3 regions of the Nonomuraea sp. NPDC049714 genome follow, and region 3 is predicted to be linked to each of the others. Evidence: riboswitches for the same ligand, from Rfam matches in the RefSeq annotation. Region 3 holds a riboswitch; each other region holds the start of a gene.

The links. A riboswitch is a leader RNA that binds a small molecule or an ion and turns the genes downstream of it on or off. The one in region 3 is predicted to bind cyclic di-AMP.
Region 1: another riboswitch for cyclic di-AMP. It lies ahead of ACIBQX_RS37035 (glycoside hydrolase family 25 protein); the one in region 3 lies ahead of ACIBQX_RS40055 (NlpC/P60 family protein).
Region 2: another riboswitch for cyclic di-AMP. It lies ahead of ACIBQX_RS15325 (hypothetical protein); the one in region 3 lies ahead of ACIBQX_RS40055 (NlpC/P60 family protein).

The regions. Positions count from the first base shown of each region.
Region 1 is NZ_JBITLM010000012.1:36,591-42,014, forward strand. It holds gene ACIBQX_RS37020 (TetR/AcrR family transcriptional regulator) at 1-151, opposite strand, end outside; gene ACIBQX_RS37025 (bleomycin resistance protein) at 195-914, shown strand; gene ACIBQX_RS37030 (TetR/AcrR family transcriptional regulator) at 943-1,563, opposite strand; gene ACIBQX_RS37035 (glycoside hydrolase family 25 protein) at 1,648-2,367, opposite strand; cyclic di-AMP (ydaO/yuaA leader) riboswitch at 2,380-2,523, opposite strand; gene ACIBQX_RS37040 (MbtH family protein) at 2,770-2,982, opposite strand; gene ACIBQX_RS37045 (lysine N(6)-hydroxylase/L-ornithine N(5)-oxygenase family protein) at 3,021-4,337, opposite strand; gene ACIBQX_RS37050 (methionyl-tRNA formyltransferase) at 4,453-5,400, shown strand.
Region 2 is NZ_JBITLM010000003.1:433,647-439,070, reverse strand. It holds gene ACIBQX_RS15340 (hypothetical protein) at 174-365, shown strand; gene ACIBQX_RS15335 (erythromycin esterase family protein) at 362-1,594, shown strand; gene ACIBQX_RS15330 (DUF5302 domain-containing protein) at 1,676-1,876, shown strand; cyclic di-AMP (ydaO/yuaA leader) riboswitch at 2,043-2,180, shown strand; gene ACIBQX_RS15325 (hypothetical protein) at 2,363-3,190, shown strand; gene ACIBQX_RS15320 (alpha/beta fold hydrolase) at 3,327-4,187, shown strand; gene ACIBQX_RS15315 (hypothetical protein) at 4,242-4,613, opposite strand; gene ACIBQX_RS15310 (roadblock/LC7 domain-containing protein) at 4,610-5,002, opposite strand; gene ACIBQX_RS15305 (MarR family transcriptional regulator) at 5,032-5,424, opposite strand, start outside.
Region 3 is NZ_JBITLM010000013.1:296,084-301,507, reverse strand. It holds gene ACIBQX_RS40065 (RDD family protein) at 1-477, opposite strand, end outside; gene ACIBQX_RS40060 (amino-acid N-acetyltransferase) at 576-1,133, opposite strand; cyclic di-AMP (ydaO/yuaA leader) riboswitch at 1,419-1,570, shown strand; gene ACIBQX_RS40055 (NlpC/P60 family protein) at 1,577-2,578, shown strand; gene ACIBQX_RS40050 (LuxR C-terminal-related transcriptional regulator) at 2,607-2,819, opposite strand; gene lysX (bifunctional lysylphosphatidylglycerol synthetase/lysine--tRNA ligase LysX) at 3,077-4,558, opposite strand; gene ACIBQX_RS40040 (type III pantothenate kinase) at 4,685-5,424, opposite strand, start outside.

The DNA of each region.
Region 1 (5,424 bases), on a different contig from region 3:
CGGCCGGACCGGCGCTGTCGGCTTCGGCGATCGCGGCGTCGACGATCCGCGGCAGGTCGAGCCGCTGCCTCGGCCCGCGCCGGGGCGCCGGCAACCCGTCCCAGAGCAGCGCCATGGTGCGCGCCGCGTCACCCCGCCCCGCGTACTCCATCTCACGACCTCCAGAAAAACTCCGAACAGTGTACGGTGTCAACATGCGCACCGAGTACACCATCCCAGGCCTGCCCTGCCGGGACCTCGACGACGTCCTGCCCTTCTACACCGCGCTCGGTTTCGACGTGACGTACCGTCAGGAGCGCCCGAACCCGTTCGCCGCCGTCCGGCGCGGCGGCATCGAGCTGCACTTCTTCAGCGTCCCCGGGTTCGATCCCGCTGACTCGATGGGCAGTGTGGTCGTACTGGTCCCGGACACGTGGGCGCTGCACGCGGCGTTCGCCGCCGGGTTGCGCGAGGCGTTCGGGAAGGTGCCGGTGTCCGGGATCCCGCGGATGACCCGGCCTCGCGCCAGGCAGGGCGCGCCCGGCGGGTTCAGCGTGGTCGACCCGGGCGGCAACTGGCTGCGGATCCACCGGCACGGAGACGAGGAACCGGCCGCGCCGCAGAGCCGGCTGGCACGCGTGGTGGCCGCCGCCGTGCGCCAGGCCGACTCGCACGGCGACGAGGCCGCCGGGGTGCGCGTACTGGAGAACGGGCTGGCCCGGCACGCCGACGCGCCGCCCGCCGAGCGGCTGCCCGCCCTGGTCTACCTCGCCGAGCTGCGGCTGCGCACCGGCGAACGGGAGGCGGCGGCCACCCTGCTCGCCGAGGTCGGCGCGCTGGAGCTGTCCCCCGCCGACCGCGAGACCCTCGCCACCGACCTCGCCACGGCCGCCGAGCTCACCGCCGAACTGCGCGCCTCCCAGCCGGCCGGCTGACCTTCACAGCGGCCAGAGCCGCGCCCTTTCAGCGCGCCGAGCCGCTGACCGGGGTGGTCATGTGGATGATCATGGCGTGCAGATAGGCGCGGAAGTCCTCCAGTTCCTCCGTGCTCGGCGGCCGTCCGCGCCGCCCCTGACCGCGATGCGGGTCGAGGTACCGCATGCCGCCGGCCAGGAACCCGTACACGCACCACACCACGGTCCAGAGCAGATGCTCGGCGTCGATGTCGGCCGGTATGAGGTCCCGTACGGCGTTGAGCAGGAGGGCCGACAGCGGCCGCGAGTACAGGTCCTCCAAGCCGGGCACGTCGGCGGCGTCCCCCATCCATCGGTGCAGCCACAGCGCCAGGATCTGCGGATGGGTGGCGTAGAAGTCCAGGTAGGCGTCCGCCAGCTCGATCAGCCCCTCCCTGGCCGGGGTGAAGGCGGCCACCGCCGCGTTCAGGACCTCACGCTCGGCGCGATGCGCCCGCAGCATCACCTCCGCGTACAGCTGATGCTTGCCGCCGGCCCGCGCGGTCAGCCACTCCACGTCGACCCCGGCGGCGTCGGCGATCAGGCGCATCGACGTCCCGTCGAACCCCAGCTCGGCGAACAACCGTGCCGCGACGCCCACCAGCCGGTCCGCCTCAGGATCCATCGTCATGGTTCATCACTCTAAGTGACGGACAATCTTCCTGTGCGAATCGACCGCCTGATGACGGCCGGATGACGGCCGGCGGGCGCCTGCTCAGGCGGTGCGGCCGAGGGCGCGGAGCTGCCCGGGGGTGAGCGGGGAGACGTTCTGGTCGACGGGGTTGTCGGAGTACTGGTGGATGGCCCAGGACTTCCAGTCGGCCGGCGGGGTGACCGTGCCCTTGGCCTTGCTGTAGTGGGCGACCCAGAGCGGGTACTCGGCCAGCCCCTTGCCGTAGGTGTCGGCGAAGTTCCAGCCGCTGTAGAACATCGGGGTGATGCCGGTCTTGTCCTTCACGTGGGCGAGCCAGGTCTTGGCCCAGCCGTTGACCTCGGCGACGGAGCGGCCGTCGGTGGTCTCCAGGTCCAGCACCAGCAGGTCGCCGGGCTTGGCGGGCTGGGAGTTCACCATGGACAGGAAGTGCTCGGCCTCGGCGATGGGGTCGTTGGCCGGGTGGCCGTAGTGGTAAGCGCCGCGGACGATGCCCTTGGCGTCCAGTTCCCGCCAGTGCCGGGCGAAGGCGTGGTCGCGGAAGGTCACGCCCTCGGTCGCCTTGATGATGCCGAATTCGGCGGGGCTGGCGTTCCAGTCGTGGTCGGGCTGGTAGTTCGAGACGTCCTGGCCGTACGTGAGCGGGACGGTGCGTTCCTGGGCGACGGGCGCGTTCTCCGGCGGCGCCGCGTGGGCGGGGCCTGCCATGGCCAGGCTCGCGGCTGCGAGGGCGAGTCCGGCGAGGGCGCGGGTGAGGGGTGTGCGCAGGCGGGGGTCGAGCATGAGGGGGTTGACTCCTTGCTTCCATGCCGCCTACCGGGTTAGCTGACGGGTTCGGGCTGGGAAGTGCCCTACGGGCGCAGCTGGGCTGGCGTCCGATTCACCCCGGAAAAGAATGGGTCCCCGGCTCCGCGTGAGCGGATTAGGCGGCCGCGCACTGCCCTGGCTGGCAGGGGGTCCCACCAGGGCAGCGCGCGGTCCGGTCAATGATTCGGCAACGGATGGTCTAGGGGAGCCCCGTTCCGGCTGCCGTAATGACCGAGAAGGTATATAACCCCCAATGTCCCCGCAAGAGGGACAAACATCCACATAGACCCCGACTCCATCTGTCGGACGCCGCAACCCCTTGCCTGTAAGGGATTCCCGCCTCTAGGTAGATCTTTGACCGAGCAGGGGGCGCGACGGTCAGCCGTCCATCGCCTCGGCGAGTGAGCGGGGGCGCAGGTCGGTCCAGTGGGCCTCGACGTAGTCCAGGCACGCCTGCCGGGTGTTCTCCGCGAAGGCGACCGTCCACCCGGCGGGGACCTCGGCGAAGACGGGCCACAGCGAGTGCTGCCCCTCGGCGTTGACCAGAACCAGGAAGCGGCCTTCCGCGTCGTCGAACGGGTTGGTGCTCATGTACGGATTCCTCCTCGGAAGCAGTCAGGGACAGAGGATCAGCGGGACGCCGCTCGCGACAGGGCGTAGGGGTTCGGGCTGCGCAGCCGGCCGGCCATCGACTGGACGATCTCGCCCACCCGGACCGCCGTGTTGGACAGCAGGGTGGAGGTGAGGCCGTGGGTGTGCTCGGTGGCCCCCTGGACGTAGATGCCGCAGCGCATCGCCGGCGACGTCGCGATCCGGTAGTCGCGGCCGACCCGCAGCCCGCCGCCGGGAAGCCGCTCGCAGTGCTCGCCGATGGCGCCCAGCAGGGTCAGCGGGTCGGCCGGGCGATAGCCGGTGGCGAAGACGACGACGTCGGCGTCCAGCGGGGCACGCTCACCCGTCGGCAGGAACTCCACCGTGGCGCGCACCTCCGTCTCGCCCGGTTCCACCTCGACGAGCCGGGAGGCGTTGAGGATGCGCAGCCGCTCGGTGCCCCGCACCTTCTCCTGGTAGTGGCGGCGGTAGAGCTCGTCGATGACCTCCAGGTCCACCACCGAGTAGTTGGTGGAGGCGTGGTAGCCGAGCAGCCGCGACTTCACCTCGTCGGGGGCGGAGTAGAAGTGGTCGACCGCCGTGGGGTCGAAGATGCGGTTGGCGAAGGAGCTGTCGTCGGCGGGGGTGTAGCCGTACTTGGCGAAGACCGCGCACACCTCGGCGTCCGGGAAGGTGTCGTGCAGGTGGCCGGTCACCTCCGCGGCGCTCTGGCCGGCGCCCACCACGATGATCCTTCGCGGGTCGCGCAGCCCGGGGAGCCGGTCGAGCAGCTCCTCGCTGTGCCAGACGCGCTCGTCGCTCACCATGCCCTCCGGCAGGACCGGTTCGAGCCCGGCGGCGACGACCAGGTCACGGGTGCGCCGGGTGGTCAGCGTGCCGTCGCTCTGACGGACGACCACGTCCAGGTACTCGACCGTCCCGGCCACGGCCACCGGGGTGACGGCGACGACCTCGGATCCGTACTCCACCTGATCGGCGAAGGGCGCGGCCGCCCATTCGAGGTAGTCGTGGAACTCCATCCGGGAGGGGAACATGGTCTTGTGGTTGATGAAGTCGAGCAGGCGTCCCTTGTCCTGCAGATAGGTGAGAAAGCTGAACTCACTCGCCGGATTCCGCATGGTGACCAGATCCTTGAGGAAGGACACCTGCATGGTGGTCCCTTCCAGCAGCATGCCCCGGTGCCATCCGAAGGCGGGCTGTTTGTCGAGGAACACGGCGTCTATCAGATGGCCCGTCCGCGCATGGTGCTCGCGTAAGGCGATCGCAAGGGCGAGGTTGGACGGCCCGAAGCCGATGCCTACGAGGTCGTGGACGTGCTGATCCGTAGAGGACAATGTAGCGCCTTCCTGGCGGGCCGATTCAGGGGTGGATGACCTACCTGAATTAGGTTAGCCTGACCTAATTAAGGCGAGCCTAACCTGATCGGATCCCCTCGACAAGGAGACACCCATGCGGGTCGTGATGTTCGGTTACCAGACCTGGGGGCACCGCACCCTCCAGGCGCTGCTGGACTCCGAGCACGAGGTCGTCCTCGTGGTGACACACCCACAGAGCGACCACGCGTACGAGAGGATCTGGAGCGACTCGGTCGCCGAGCTGGCGCAGGCCAACGGCGTCCCGGTGCTGCTGCGCGACCGGCCGGACGACGAGGAGCTGATGACCCGGCTCAAGGACGCCGACCCCGATCTCATCGTCGCCAACAACTGGCGGACCTGGATCCCGCCGCAGATCTTCCGCCTGCCCCGCCACGGCACCCTCAACGTGCACGACTCGCTGCTGCCGGCCTACGCGGGCTTCTCGCCGCTGATCTGGGCGCTGATCAACGGCGAGGAGGAGGTCGGCGTCACCGCGCACATGATGGACGAGGACCTGGACGCCGGCGACATCGTGGTGCAGCGCGCCGTGCCCGTCGGGCCCGAGGACACCGCCACCGACCTGTTCCACCGCACGGTCGACCTGATCGGCCCGATCGTCGCCGAGGCGCTGGACCTGATCGCCTCCGGCCGGACCGACTGGACGCCGCAGGACCGGTCGAAGGCCAGCTTCTTCCACAAGCGGTCGATCGAGGACGGCGACATCGACTGGACCTGGCCCGCGGAGGACATCGCCCGGCTGGTCCGGGCCCAGTCCGATCCGTACCCCAACGCCTTCACCCACTACAACGGGCGCCGCGTCCGCGTGCTCAAGGCCTCGGTGTCCCAGGGCGTCTACGGCGGCACCCCCGGCCGGGTCTTCATCCGCGAGGGCGGCGGCGTGGTGATCGTCGCCGGCGCGGAGGCCCGCCGGGGCCGCAGCCATGGGCTGGTGATCGAACGCGTCCGCACCGAGGACGGCACGGACCTGCCCGCCACCGAGCTCTTCCGCACCATGGGCGGCTATCTCACCCGGGGGGCATAACACCGCGATAGGGGCAAATTGCCA
Region 2 (5,424 bases), on a different contig from region 3:
CTCGTTTCCGGTGCTTTGCCAGAAATAGTACGAGTTTTCCGGACTGTGTGGATCTTTGCCGTAAGAAAAATGATCCGCACTTTCTTGGGCGGCAATAAGAAACGTTCGATGGTCGGCTGTGGGCATACTTTGGTCGCCTGTGCCGCCGACATCGCCATGGCAAGGTGTAGCCCATGGGGATTCTCGGTTTCTTTCTCATGCTGCAGGGGTTCGGCGGCTTGGTGGCCACCTCCTTCGACCGGCACTTCGGCCTGCTGCATCTCTGGCTCGACGGCAGCGCGCACACCGCCCTGAGCCTCGTCCTCGGCCTGCTCGGGCTGGTGCTCCTGGGCGATGCCGTACGGCGCGGCGCGAAGAAGTCATGACCGCTGTCGCCGTCCCGGAAGAGCTGACCGGCTGGCTGGCGGGGCGGGCCATCCGGCTGGCCGCGCTGGAGCCGGGCACGCCCGTCGCCGACCTGGAGCCGCTGCGGCCCGCTCTGGACGGCGTGCGCGTGGTGGGGCTCGGCGAGGCCACCCACGGCACCCGCGAGTTCTTCCTACTCAAGCACCGGCTGCTGCGCTTCCTGGTGGAGGAGCTGGGCTTCACCGTGCTGGCGATGGAGGCCAGCGTCTCCGCGGCCGAGGCGGTCAACGACTACGTGCTGCACGGCACCGGCGACGCGGCCGAGGCGCTGGGTGGGATGGTCTTCTGGACCTGGCACACGCGCGAGATGCTCGGGGTGGTGGAGTGGATGCGCGAGTACAACCGCGCCGCGCCCCCGGAGCGTAAGGTGCGTTTCGCCGGGATCGACCCGCAGTATCCGGCGGCCTCGATCGAGTGGCTGGCCCGATACCTGGGGGAGGTCGCCCCGGCGTTCCTGGAGCCGCTGGCCGCGCTCGGGCAGACCCGGCTGGGGGTGGACGGCCCCCTGGACCCGGCCGTCGAGACAGCCGCCCGCCGCCTGGAGGACTTCCTCGCCGCCGGGCCCGGACCGGCGGGTGAGGCGATCGCGCATGCCAGGACGCTGCGGCAGAGCGCCGTCCTGGCGTCCCGGCCGATGCGGCACGCCGACCCGCAGCAGACCGTCGGGGCCGTCCGTGACCTGTTTCTCGCCGACAACGTGGACCGGCTGCTGGGCGATCCCGCCGTGAAGGTCGCGGTGTGGGCGCACAACGGCCATGTGATGTCCGGCAACCACGGCGGCGGCCCCGTCCCGGCCATGGGCCGGCACCTGCGGCAGCGGCACGGCGCCGCCTACTACGCCCTGGGGCTGCTCATGGGCGAGGGGGAGTTCAGGGCCAGGCGGATGCGCTTCGGCAAGCCCGACCCGCGCAAGCCGCCCGTGCGGAACCGGGTGCCGAGCGTCGACAACGCCACGATGGTCGAGGCCAGGCTGGCCGCCGCCTGCCCGGACGATCACCTGCTGGACCTGCGCACCGGCGAGCGGTCGGAGGGGGTGGCGCGCTGGCTCGGCAGCCGTCTGCACGTGCGCGCCTACGGAGCCGTGGTCAACCGTCTCACCTACAAATTCCGCTTCGCTCCGACCGTGCTCGCGGACGACTACGACGGCCTGGCCTTCATCCGCTCGGGCACCTGCTCCACGCCGCTGTGACCCGGAATCGCCGATCCCCGGTTTCGCGCTGTAAGGAGCGTCATGCCAAGCTGTGTATGTCCCCAACACCAGGAGGTCCTCATGGCGGAATCACCGGAGCCGGAAGTCAGCGAAACCCCCGAGGACGAGATGAAGCGCAAGTTCCGCGAGGCGCTGGATCGCAAGCGCAACCAGCAGGCGGACACGGGTGCGGGTGGCAGGGGCGCCGACGCTTCGAAGATCCACGGAGCACACGGGCCGGCTGCCAGCAAGCGATCGTTCAGGCGTAAGAGCGGCGGCTGAATCGGGGGATTTCGCGGGGGTACGGCATGCCGTACCCCCCTTTTTCTTGACCTTCCTAGGTAGATCTTTCAACCAATTCATGGCATTTGCTTTGCGTTTGTCCGGTTTGGCCTATAAGTTGAGTGGCGTTACCAGGCGGTGACCTGGCCCTTCAACAGGAAGAGGCGGCCGCCTGGCGCCGAATCCCGCGCCTCCGCGGGAACCGGGGACCCATCTCCTGGGGTGAATCCGGCCTTCGCGGCCGGTAGGACATCTCCACGTCCGAACCCGTCAGCTAACCCGGTAGGCGAGATGGAGAGGACGAACTCACCTGTGCTCCGTTCCCGCGTACCCCCAGCCCGCGTAACGTCACCAGCCGCCCACTGAGCGGCGACTTCCCCCAAGCTTCTCCGCGCTCCGCGTAGCGTCCGTCGGCCTTTCGCTGCCCGGCTACGCCCTCAAGCGAGCGCGCGCTTCCCCATTACCTAACGAAGGATTCCCTTTTTCATGTCTGCTCGCTTCGGCATGCGTTCCATCACCCTGCTCGCCGGCGCCGCCACTGCCGGCGTCCTGACCTTCGGCGCCGGCCCCGCCGCCCACGCCGATGTCGACGACACTCAGAAGGTCCTGCTCAAGGGCTCGACCACGGCCTCGTACTTCTGGGACGACAACTCCGGCCGCGCCGGCGACACCGGCCTGCCCGCCAGCGGCAAGCCCATGCAGAAGGGCATGGCCGCCAGCCCCAGCTGGCCCCTGCTGACCGAGGGCTACGTGGTCTACAACGGCAAGAAGATGCCGTTCTTCGTCGGTGACCGTGGCCCCGGCGCTCCCTCCAGCAGCGGCGTCATGCTGGACCTGGACTCCAAGACCTTCGCCGAGCTGACCGGTGGCACGTTCAACTCCCGGACGCTGATGGTCGACAACAACGGTGGCAAGGGCCACATCAAGGTCGAGTACGTCATCACCAAGTGGGGCAAGGGCGTGGGCAAGAAGAACCACCCGGTGGCCTTCTCGACCGGCGCCTGGTCGCGTAAGGACGCCAACCCGGCCAAGCCGCCGCAGATCCTGGCCGAGAAGAAGATCGAGAAGGGCGAGCCGAAGGTCGTGGAGGGCAAGCCTCTCGCCGACGCCTCCGCCCGCGCCGGTTCGGGCTCCGGCGGCCCCGCCGTCTCCGTCAAGGCGACCGCGTACGCCGGCCCCTCCAGCCCCGCCGCCGCGGCCGCGACCGAAGAGCCGAGCGGCGTCACCGGTGCCGCCCTCGCCGGCGGTCTGGCCCTCGTCGGCGGCGGCGCCATCCTCGGCCGCGACCGCATCCGCCGTCTCATGACCCGCTGACCCAGCCCCAACCGCACGCGACACCCCCCGCCGCCCCCTGGGGATGGCTTTGCGCCGACCCCCGCCGACCTCCGCCGTCCCCCGCCGCCCTTGGGTTTGGCTTTACGCCAGAAGCGTTTGACGGTAATTGTCATCTGTGATCTCGCGTGCATCGGTCAACGGCATCGAACTGGCCTACGAGAGCTTCGGCTCGCCTGGCGGGCGCCCTCTCCTACTGATCATGGGGCTGGGCGCCCAGCTCATCCACTGGGACGACGAATTCTGCTCGCTACTGGCCGAGCAGGGTCATCACGTCGTCAGATTCGACAACCGCGACGCGGGCCTGTCCACCCATCTGCACGCCGAGGGCGTCCCCCGACCGGGGACGCCCTCGGCGTATCTGCTGGACGACATGGCCGACGACGCGGCCGGGCTGATGGAGGTGCTCGGCTGGCCCGCCGCGCATGTGGTGGGCGCGTCGATGGGCGGCATGATCGCCCAGACCCTCGCCTTCAGGCACCCCGAACGGGTGCTCACCCTCACCTCGATCATGTCCACCACGGGCCCGTCGGCGGCCCCGCCCACCGAGGCGGCCGGCGCGGTGCTGTTCGCCCCGCCGGCCGGCGACCGGGAGGCGGTGCTGGCCCAGGCGCTGGCGAACAGGGCGGTGATCGGCTCGCCCGGCTTCGAGCTCGACCGGGAGCGTTTCCTGCGGCTGGCCGCCCTGGCCTACGACCGCTGCCACGACCCGGCGGGCACCGCCAGGCAGCTCGCCGCGATCATGGCCTCCCCCGACAGGACCGAGCCGCTCGGCGGGGTGGACGTGCCCACGTTGGTCATCCACGGTGACGCGGACCCCCTGGTTCCGCTCGCCGGCGGCCAGGCCACCGCGGCGGCCATCCGGGGAGCCGAGCTCCTGGTCCTCCCCGGTATGGGGCACGACCTGCCGCAGCCCCTGTGGCCGGAGATCGCCGGTTCCATCACGAAGCTGACCTCAAATTCGGCCGGAAAAGCGTAGGTTTGTGACGACGGCTCGCGCCCGCCGCGCCCGGACGCGAGCCGCCGCGATCTGTCAGACCTCGAGCCTCTCCTCGATGGTCTTGAGCTGGTGCCTGGCCATGGCCAGGTTGGCCCGGTTGCGGTCAAGGGCCAGGTAGAGGAACAGGCCCTTGCCGCCACGGCCGGAGATCGGCCGGATGATGTGGTACTGGCCGCCGAGGGTGATGAGGATGTCCTCGATGCTGTCCTTGAGCCCGAGCGAGTCCATCGTCCGCAGCTTGGCCTTGACGACCTCGGTGTTGCCGGCCGCGGCGACCTGGAGATCCAGGTCCTTCGAGCTGCCGAGCGAGCCCAGCGCCATACCGCTGCCGTGGTCGACGATCGCGGCCCCGAGCGAGCCGTCGATCGTCATCATCTCCTTGAGCGAGATGTCCATGCTGGTCATGCTTCCTCCGATCGGGAATGAACGTGTCGGGCGACCGCGGCGACCGTGGACGCCGTCTTGCGGCCCTCCAGCCGGAGCAGCCCGAGGTTCGCGCCGGGCTCGGCCAGGACTGTGAGGACGATGGTGGGGCCGGCCGCGTAGAAGGCGGCGTGGCCGGCCGAGCCGGAGATGAGCGTCTCCTCCAGCTCGCCCCTCCCCGCCAGGGCGAGCATGCGCCTGCTCATCGCGAGCAGCGCCGAGGCCAGCGCGGCGACCTGCTCGCCGCCGTCGATCACGAGGTCGCACGCGATCGTCAGTCCGTCGACGGTCGAGGCGACGCTGCCTCTCACGTCAGGGGTGCGTTCGCGCAGGAGGACCATCTCCTTGCGCACCTCGTCACGCAGCTCCACCGGTGGCCTCCTCTTGCGTGAGGGGAACCTCACGACAGCTCCTCCAGCGCCTTCTTGAGCCGCAGCAGCAGCTCGATGTCCGTCGGGTCGGCGTTCACCTGCGGGCCCAGCGCCCCAGCGGGCCGGGGACCGCCGGCCTCCCGCCGGGACTCGGGCCGCCTGTCCCGCTTGGGCAGCGCGGCGGCCGGCTCTTCCGTGTCGAGCAGGCCCGCCGCCGCCATCCTGCGCACCGCGAGCATGACCGAGTAGCCGGACCTGCCGAGCCGCCTGGCCAGCTCCAGCGAGGTGGCCTCGCCGTCGGCGCGGACCACGACCTCCCACTCCACGTCGCTGAGCGCCACACCCCGTCCTGCCAGCCGGGGAGCGGGCCGTACGGGAGCGGTGTCCACGTCGGCGGCGGGCCAGATCTGGGCGAGCCGGGC
Region 3 (5,424 bases):
CTGCTGGCCGTAATCCGGCTGGGGCTGCTGTGCGTAGCCCTGCTGGCCGTAGGCCTGCTGCTGGCCATAGTCCGGCTGAGAGGCCGGCTGCTGGCCGTAGTCAGGCTGCCCGTACTGCGGCTGCTGACCATAACCCTGCTGCCCGGAAGGCGGCTGCTGGCCATAACCCTGCGGCTGCCCATAACCCTGCTGACCCGACGGCTGCTGCTGCCCGTAGCCCTGCTGCTGCCCGTAGTCAGGCTGCTGCTGGCCATAGCCCTGCTGCCCGTACTGCGGCTGCTGGCCGTAGCCCTGCTGCTGCTGTTGCCCGTACTGGGGCTGCTGGCCATAGGCGTCGTCGGCCCGGTAACCGACGATGGTCACGTCGGGGTCGGGCTCGCCCTGCTGGCGTCCCGTGTTCTGCCCGTATTCAGGATGTCCGTACGGCGGGTTGTCGCCGGAGTTGTCCTGAGGATACGGCGGCTGTCCTGTGCTCACCGTGTCACCTCGCTTCGAGTGCGCATGTGGCACGTGTCAGGGCACATGCCTGTCCTGGCCCAAGGTATCGACATAGGTATCAACAATCACCTTTCCTGTCAGTCAAGGACCTCGTCACCCGACGCCAGGTGGAGCAGCATACGCGTGTTGCCCAGGGTGTTCGGCTTGACGTGCTCCAGGTCCAGGAACTCGGCCACACCTTCGTCGTAGGAGGCCAGCAGCTCGGCATAGACCTCAGGTGAGACCGGGGTGCCCTGGATGGTACGGAACCCGTGCCGGGCGAAGAAATCGACCTCGAAGGTGAGGCAGAACACGCGCTGCAGCTCCAGTTCCCTGGCGGTGCTGAGGAGAGCCGAGACGATCCGGTGGCCGATGCCCAGGCCCCGGGCCTCAGGGTGGACGGCGACCGTGCGGATCTCCGCCAGGTCCTCCCAGAGCACGTGCAGGGCGCCGCAGCCGACGACCTCGCCGCCGCGCTCGGCCACCCAGAACTCCTGCACGTCTTCGTACAGGGTGACGGTCGCCTTCTCCAGCAAGCGATGTCCGGCGCCGGCATAGGTGTCGACCAGGAGCTTGATGGTCCGGACGTCCGGGGTCCTGGCGCGCCGGACGACGACCTCTGTCTCTGGGACCGTGAGTTCGGCGACCTGCTCCATGGACATCCAGCGTACAGATGTCATTACGGCTCAGCCCTAACTCTCACCTCTGCCCCATCCTGTGACCTCTCGTGTTCGGGTGAGCACGCTCGGATTTGCACGGTTCCTACAGTCCCATCCCCCGACGAACCTAGGGCAAAGGGGACATAAATCCTTTTCTGTACGGGGTGCCACGAGATCACCTTGTGACCCTTCGGTTGTGAAACCTCTACAGACTCTGCAGTTCCGGTTGAGCAGGAACCTGGAGTGCATTAGTGTCCAGCGACGATGTCCCCCGCGATTCTCGTACGGGACGCGCCCAATCCCCGCAGGGGAGCCGGGGAACCACAAGTGGTGCCCGCACAGCACCACCAGGGGTGAATCCGAGTTTCGGCTCGGTAGGGCTGCTTCCGGCCCGAACCCGTCAGCTAACCCGGTAGGCGTCGATGGAAGGAGCTCGGTCGGTGAAGCGCAGCGGGACCAAGGAGAAACGGGTCCTCCAGCTCGGCGTTGTCGGCGTGACGGTCGCCGCCCTGCTCATGGCCGGCCCGCCCGGCTCCGCCGCCGCCGACCCGAAGCCCTCGCTCAAGCAGCTCTCCAAGCAGGTCGAGGAGATGCACGTCGAGATCGAGACGCTGACCGAGAACTACAACGGGCAGCGCGTGAAGCTCAAGGCGGCCCAGAAGTCCGCGCAGAGCGCCAAGAGGACGCTGGCCGTCAGTGAGGCCGAGCTGACCGCCAAGCGCTCCAAGGCGATGGTGCTCGCGCAGAACGAGTACATCACCGGCGGGCTCGGCAACGCCCTGACCTTCGCCGGCTCGATGGACCCCGAGAACTACCTCGACCGGGCCGCCACCACCTACGCGCTCCAGCAGCAGCAGGGCGAGGAGGTGGTCCAGCTCACCAAGGCCATGAAGGCGGCCGAGCGGGCCAGAGCGGGCGCCAAGGCGCGCATCGACGAGGTGACGGAGATCGTCAAGGATCTCGACACCAAGCGCGACAAGATCGTCAAGATGGTCGCCAAGGTGGAGAGCAGCCTCTTCAAGCGCGCGCTCGGCGAGGCCGGCCGCCCGGGCACCCCCGCCACCCGCGTCAGCCTGCCCATCCCCGGCTCAGGCAAGGCCGCGCAGGCCGCGCAGTGGGCGCTCACCCAGCAGCTCAAGCCCTACATCTGGGGCGCCGAGGGCCCACGCGGCTACGACTGCTCGGGCCTGGTGATGGCGGCCTACCAGCGCGTGGGGATCTCGCTGCCGCACTACACCGGTGACCAGTGGACCGCCGGCAGGCACATCCCCAAGGAGGAGCTGCGCCCCGGCGACCTGGTCTTCTTCTACAGCGACCTGCACCACGTGGGCATCTATCTGGGCGGCGGCATGATGGTGCACGCGCCGCGGACCGGTGACGTGGTGCGGATCGCGTCGCTCGACCGGCGCCCCTACGCCGGAGCCGTGCGCATCGCTGACTAGATCACCTCGCGCTGGATCACCTCGCGGGCTAGATCAGCTGCCGGCGTGCCGCCCAGGCCACCGCCTCGATCGCGGTGGCCACGCCGATGCGGTCGCAGATCCCCCGCAGTCTTCGGCGCACCGTCCGCCCGCTGATGTCCAAGCGCCGTCCCACCCGATCCACCGTTACCCCCTTGGCGAGCTCGGCCAGCAATGCCAGATCGGCATGGCTGAGCTCAACGCCTTCAGTGAGCACATTCATCGGGAGCCCTCCCTCCCAACAGCACGACTCGGAGACGTCATTGATCCGAGTGAGGCTGCTCGTCCCGCCAGACGGTAAACGCATGCGGGAAAGGTCGTCAAGCACGAGATCGGCATGACTTGACGCGCCTCGCCGCAGCTGAAGTACTCGCTATATGTCGGCAAATATCGGGGCGCAATGATCGCGGTGGTGACACCTGCGCAGCTTCGCTCCGCCGTCCCGCGCGGACGGCGGAGCCGCTGCCGGAAAGAGCCCGCTCAGCCGGTCGGTCTCACCAGCGGGAACAAGATCGTCTCGCGGATGTTACGGCCGGTGAACGCCATGACCATGCGGTCGATGCCGGCGCCCATGCCACCCGTCGGCGGCATCGCGTACTCCAGGGCCTGCAGGAAGTCCTCGTCGAGCTGCATGGCCTCCGGGTCGCCGCCCGCGGCCAGCAGGGACTGCTCCACCAGGCGGCGGCGCTGCTCGATCGGGTCGATGAGCTCGGAGTAGGCGGTGCCCAGCTCGGTGCCGAACCCGATCAGGTCCCACTTCTCCGTCAGCATCGGGTTGTCGCGGTGCTGGCGGGTCAGCGGGGAGGTCTCCAGCGGGTAGTCCATGACGAACGTGGGCTGGATCAGGGTGTGCTCCACGAGCTCCTCGAACAGCTCCTGGACCAGCTTGCCCTGTCCCCACTTGGCGTCCCAGTGGACGTCGTGCTTGTCGGCGAGCGCGCGGACCCGCTCCAGCGGGGTCTCGGTGGTGAGCTCCTCGCCCACCGCCTCCGACACCGCGTCGTACAGCCTGATCCTGGGCCACTCGGGGATGCCCAGGTCGACCTCGACGCCGTCGTGCACCACCACGGAGGTGCCCAGCGCGGCGACCACGGCCTTCTGGTACATCCGCTGGGTCAGGTCCGCCATGTCGTTGTAGTCGAGGTAGGTGCCGTAGGCCTCGATCATGGTGAACTCGGGGTTGTGCGTGGAGTCCGCGCCCTCGTTGCGGAAGTTGCGGTTGATCTCGAAGACCTTCTCGATGCCGCCTACGACCAGCCGCTTGAGGTAGAGCTCGATGGCGATGCGGAGGTAGAGCTCCATGTCGTAGGCGTTGATGTGGGTCTTGAAGGGCCGGGCGGCGGCGCCCCCGTGGATGGGCTGCAGCATCGGCGTCTCGACCTCGAGGTAGCCCTCCTCGTGCCAGAAGTCGCGCACCGCGCGCACGGTGGCGCTGCGGATCCGGGCCATCTCGCGGGCCTCGTCGTTGACGATGAGGTCGACGTAACGCTGGCGCACCCGCGCCTCGGGGTCGGTGAGGCCGACGTGCTTCTCCGGCAGCGGGCGCAGGCACTTGGCGGTGATCTGCCAGCTGTCCGCCAGGATCGACAGCTCGCCGCGGCGGGAGGTGATCACCTCGCCCTCGACGCCCACGTGGTCGCCCAGGTCGACGTCGTGCTTCCAGGCGGCCAGGGACTCCTCGCCGACCTTGTCGAGGGAGATCATGACCTGCAGGTCGCCGCTGCCGTCGCGAAGCGTGGCGAAGCAGAGCTTGCCGCCCACGCGGTTGAGCATGACGCGCCCCGCCACCCCGACCCTGTCGCCCGTCGCGGCGTCGGGTTCGAGGCTCTGGTATTTCTCCCTCACCTCGGCGTTGGTGGCCGTACGGGGGAAGTTGACCGGGTAGGGATCGACGCCCTGACTGCGGAGGCGGTCGAGCTTCTCCCTCCGGATGCGCATCTGCTCGGGAAGTTCTTCGCTCACACCACCAAAGGGTAGGGGATACGGCCACCTGCAAGCCGTCGTCGGCTCCCTGCAGGGGCGTCGCAAGAGCTCCCGGTTACCAATGACACACGAGCGGTCCCCTTCCCGAGCAGGGGGCCGCTCGTCCTAAGCGGTATTGCGGGCGTAGACGAGGCGCAGGCCGATGAGGGTCAGCCACGGCTCGTGCACGTCGATGGAGCGGGACTCGCCCACCACCAGCGCCGCGTGCCCGCCGGTGGCCACCACGGTCACCTCGTCGGGGTCCTCGGCCAGCTCGGCGGCCATCCGCTCGACGATGCCGTCCACCTGGCCGGCGAAGCCGTAGATGATGCCCGCCTGGAGCGCCTCCACAGTGTTCTTGGCGATCACCGAGCGCGGCCTGACCAGCTCCACCTTGTGCAGTTGCGCGCCGGCCGCGGCGAGGGCGTCGACGGAGATCTCGATGCCGGGGGCGGTGACCGCGCCGACGTACTCGCCCTTGGCGGACACCGCGTCGAAGGAGGTGGCGGTGCCGAAGTCGACGATGATGCACGGGCCGCCGTACTGGTCGATGGCGGCCAGCGCGTTCACGATGCGGTCGCTGCCCACCTCCTTGGGATTGTCCATCCGTACGGGCACGCCGGTGCGCACGCCGGGCTCGACGATCACCGCCGTGACGTCGCCGTAGTAGCGGCGGCACATCTCGCGCATCTCGTTGAGGACGCTGGGCACGGTGGAGCAGATGGCGATGCCGCCTACGTCGGCCCCCTTGAGCAGCGGCGACTGGCCGAGCAGACCCTGGAGGACGACCGCGATCTCGTCGGCGGTGCGGCGGGCGTCGGTCGCCAGCCGCCAGTGCTCGATGACGTCCTCGCCGTCGAAGAGGC